DNA from 2 places in the Bradyrhizobium sp. GW821-FHT12B03 genome. Region 2 is predicted to be linked to the other one. Evidence: predicted binding sites of a transcription regulator. Region 2 holds the regulator's gene; the other holds the start of a gene.

Region 1 (2,201 bases), on a different contig from region 2:
GGCAATGCGCGGCTTCCTCGCGGAGCGCTTCGAGATCGTTGGCGGCTGCTTTGTGTCCCATGATGGCTTCCGGACGTGGGGAGATCCGTCCGCCGGTCCAGCGTTCGGCATCGGCAAGCAGGGGTCCAAGTATCGATCCAAGTCTCGATTCAAGTATCGATGCGTCCTGGAGGTTCCTCCGGCGCTTCACCGGCGCGTCAGTCGTCGTCAGCCGGTCGGGCTGGAAATGGCGCCGCCAGGTTTCCTCCAGGCGACCTGGGGCCGGCCACTCCGCCCGGCTGATCCCAGGCGTGAAGGAGATCGCGTGGCCGTTCCAATGGGCACAGACGTCAGGCGTGAGGATCGACCAGGGCATGTCGGCAAAACGACGCGCGAAGAACGGCGCGGCGAATGCGACGATGTGATGCTCCGGCTCGAACCAGGCGGCGTAATGCGCTTTCTGCTCGCGCCCGATCTCGCGGAAGCGGACGAGATCGCGCATTCGCTGCGCATCGCGCTGCACGCTGCCAGCCATCGCGGTTGCCTGCGCCACGTCGGGATCGCTCATTGTCGCGAGCAGGTCGTGATCGGCCTTCAACCGCCAGAGCAGGCGATAGAGCAGCGCAAAACGTTCGCCGTCGCGATGCAGGATCGCGACGCGGGCGAGCTCGATGAAATTGGCCGGCACGGTGAACGTGCTCTCGGTCTCGATCGGGGGAAGGCTCGGCGCTTCGGACAGGCCGGGCGGCACCTGATCGTTCGTTTGGCCTTGCACGTGCCACGCCACGTCCGCCGGGGCGATGTGATGCAGCGCGAATGCGCGTGCGGCTTTACGCCAGCCGTCGAAATCGGTCTCGCTGTCCAGGGTGATGAGGTACATGGCACTCGAATCCTCTTGATTCCGCTCATGAATCCATGGGCGCGCCAATTCGATTGACTCCCAGGGCGCCGTTAGCTTTATATTAGAACATATCATGAACAAATGAGCCAGCCGCAGGTTCTCTTTTTGAGAACCTCGGCAATCACCTCTGAAGGAGCGGCGGATATGAGCGGCGCACGCATCAGCGCGCTCGCGACCTTGCGCGGCCAGATCGAGCGCATCGAGACGGCGGAGGTCGTGCATCATCATGACCGCGTCGCGCTCGGTCATAGCGAGGTCGACGCCGTGCTGAAGGGCGGGCTCGCGCGCGCGGCGATCCACGAGGTGTTTTGCGAGGGGCGCCAAGGCGCGGCCGCGACGGGTTTCGTCATGGGGCTTGCGGGGCGCGTCTCGGCGCGCCGGCCGCTGCTGTGGGTGCGACAGGATTTTTCGGACATTGAAACAGGCGCGCTGTCGATGAGCGGGCTCGCCGAGCTCGGCCTCGATCCGCGCTGCGTGGTGATGGTGCGTGCGGCCGATGTGGAGAGCGCGCTGCGTAGCTCGGCCGATGCGCTCGCCTGTGATGCGCTCGGCGCGGTCGTGCTCGAGCTCTGGGGCGAGACGCGGCAGTTCGATCTTGTCGCAAGCCGCAAGCTGACGCTGGCCGCGCAAGGCTCCGGCGTCACCGGCCTGCTGCTGCGAATGGCCGCGCAGCCGCTGCCGTCGACCGCGGAGACACGATGGATGCTGCGCGCGGCGCAGTCGCCGCCCGGCGCAGCATGGAGTGCCTGGGGCGCGCCGCGCTTCGATGCCGAGCTGTTGCGCAATCGTCATGGCCCGTGTGGCCGGTGGATCATGGAATGGAAATGTGATGAGTGCCAGTTCTCTGAACCGTCGTCGTATCCTCAGCCTGTGGCTGCCGCGCCTGCCGATCGACCGGATCCAGCGATTCCTTGGCAGCGCCGCGCAGGGTAAAGCGTTTTCAAGCGAAGTGGACGCCGGTTCGCGTGAAGAAAACGCGTCAAGAAAGGATGAACCGAGCATCGTCGTCATCAAGGAGAACAATGCGCTGGTGATCCATGCGCTTGACGATGCGGCGTCGCGTCTCGGGCTGCATATTGGTCAGCCCTTGGCCAATGCGCGGGCGATGTGCCCGGACTTGCGGGTGTTCGATGCCGATGTCGTGGCCGATGCGAAGACGCTCGGCGACATCGCCGACTGGTGCGACCGTTTCACCCCGCTGGTTGCGCTCGATCCGCCGCACGGGCTGTTCCTCGACATCACCGGCTGCGCGCATCTGTTCGGCGGCGAAGCCGCGCTGTTGCAGACGCTCGTTCGCGCGCTCGGCCGACAAGGCTTTGCC
Region 2 (2,201 bases):
GCAATTTCAATCCTGGCTCCGACCCGTGGGCCGGGGGCGCTATCTCAACCGATCGGCAGGCGGGTGATCGTCGGCCTGTCGGCGATGATCTGCGGCTTGTGTTCGCGCTCGCCGACCGGCTGGGTCACCGGCAATTGCAGCACGGTCGCGCGCTGGCCTTCGACCAGCTGGGTCACCAGCACGTATTTGCCGTCGGGGAATTCGATCGCGTCGTGATGACGATCGGGAATGTGCGGATCGATCTTGCCGAACTTGCCGACGCGTGAGTTGATCGTGCGCGTCCAGATCCAGCGATTGTCGTAGCGGACGTTGTCGGCGAAGGCGAGCTCCGTTCCCGGCAGCAGGCAGACCGCGACGGACATGTCGGCCTCGGAGGCGAAGCCACGCGTCGAGGTGCCACGGAAGGTTGTCGTGACGATCGTCTCGCCGACCTCTGCGGGGCGCGTCGCGACGGCGTGCAGGCTGTAGTCACACATCGGGTGCTCCTCATTCGGAGATAGCAACCCGCGTCTCTTCCGAGGCGCAGGCCTCTATCAGAGTGGAAGCCCCCAAGCTCTGCTTGGTTGTAGGCAAATCTGCGGCTTGGGTCCGCAGGCTGCCATCACAATATCTTTTTCAAATGCATTGGGAACAAAGCCCACTCCCGTGCATTTCGCGTGCTTCTCCGTCAGCGACCAGCAGGTGCCGACCAGCCTGAATACGGCCAGACCGGTTGCGACGGCTGCGCGACGGCGTTGCGGGCATTGCGGAATTGTTCGCTGGTCATTGCCGGCGACGTCTTGCGGGAATGGTGCGATGGAGCAGCGAAGGCTTGCGACGCCGATGCTGCGATCAGCGCTATCGTGACTGTGCTCAAGACGATCTTGCGCATGGTTGTCTCCCCGGTTTGCGCACAGGCCCGCGAAGCGATGAGTGCTTCGTTGCGGCGCGCCGAGGATCTAGCGCTGGAGAGGTGGCCGGATAATCTGTGCAAAACCAGAAAGACTATCCAGCCGGAGCGGACAATCGTCCGCTCCAATTGCTCGGGTGTGGTTGCCGACTGCCGCCGCGCGGACGGTTCAGTACTTCCGGTAAAGGCCGATCAGCTTGCCCTGAATCTTCACCCGATTGGGCGGCAGGATGCGGACCTCATAGGCCGCATTGGCGGGCTCGAGCGCAATCGAGGCGCCGCGGCGGCGGAAGCGCTTCAGCGTTGCCTCCTCGTCATCGATCAGCGCCACGACGATGTCGCCGGTGTCGGCAGTCTCGTTGCGCTGGATCAGCGCCATGTCGCCGTCGAGGATGCCGGCTTCGACCATCGAATCGCCGCGCACTTCGAGCGCGTAATGCTCGCCCGAGCCGAGCATGTCAGGCGGTACGCTGATCGTGTGGCTGCGGGTCTGCAACGCTTCGATCGGCGTGCCGGCCGCGATGCGGCCCATGACAGGTACCGCGACGGGGCGCTCGCCGTCGTCCACGGGCGCGCTGGAGCTCGTTCGCACCTTGCCGAGATTGCCTTCGATGACGCTCGGCGTGAAGCCGCGACGACTGCCGGCGGCGGCCTGGAGCTCGGGCAGCTTGATGACTTCAATCGCGCGGGCGCGATTGGGCAGTCGCCGAATGAAGCCACGCTCCTCCAGTGCGGTGATCAGGCGATGGATGCCCGATTTCGAGCGCAGGTCGAGCGCGTCCTTCATCTCGTCGAAGGAGGGCGGCACGCCGCTTTCCTTCAGACGCTCACTGATGAACCGCAGAAGCTCGTATTGTTTGCGCGTTAGCATCTCGACCAAAGTCCCCCGGTTGATGTCGTTCGATTCCGAGACGTTCAATTCAGCGATAAGCCGCTAGATGCTCGAAACAAATCATGAACGGACACTATATGTTCGATACATGTTCCGCAACTGCTTAATTTACCGTGAACGCGACAAAGTTCGCGGAACGCACGTGTCCGCAGCGTTCAGACGGGCAGCAGCAGCACCTCGCAAGGCGAGCCGGCCTCGGCCTTCGGCGCGAACGGCGCGCGCACGAGAAGTGCCTGTGCCGCAGCGAGATTCGCAAGCAGCGAGGAATCCTGGTTATTGACGGGAAGGGCGACGAGCGTGCCGTCGTCGCGGCGCTCCAGGCGCGCGCGCAGATAGTCTTCGCGCTGGTCATTGGCTCCGACATCGCGGCCGAGCACGGCGCGCTCGCGACGGTGATGAATCATCTGTTGGCCCGACAGA

What was found. Region 2 encodes LexA, which represses DNA repair genes until DNA is damaged. Its sites were predicted from a motif close to TGTTCNNNNTGTGTTCNG; they were not measured.
Region 1: a site for LexA is predicted at 943-960, ahead of AC1RUR_RS04965 (ImuA family protein). Genes of this name have one in related genera too.

Annotation. Positions count from the first base shown of each region.
Region 1 is NZ_JBXAQU010000002.1:192,205-194,405, forward strand. Features, by position in the region: gene AC1RUR_RS04960 (UdgX family uracil-DNA binding protein) at 1-859, opposite strand, end outside; gene AC1RUR_RS04965 (ImuA family protein) at 1,025-1,813, shown strand; gene AC1RUR_RS04970 (Y-family DNA polymerase) at 1,710-2,201, shown strand, end outside.
Region 2 is NZ_JBXAQU010000018.1:31,793-33,993, forward strand. Features, by position in the region: gene AC1RUR_RS28400 (hypothetical protein) at 45-476, opposite strand; gene AC1RUR_RS28405 (hypothetical protein) at 668-871, opposite strand; gene lexA (transcriptional repressor LexA) at 1,059-1,760, opposite strand; gene AC1RUR_RS28415 (molybdopterin molybdotransferase MoeA) at 1,937-2,201, opposite strand, start outside.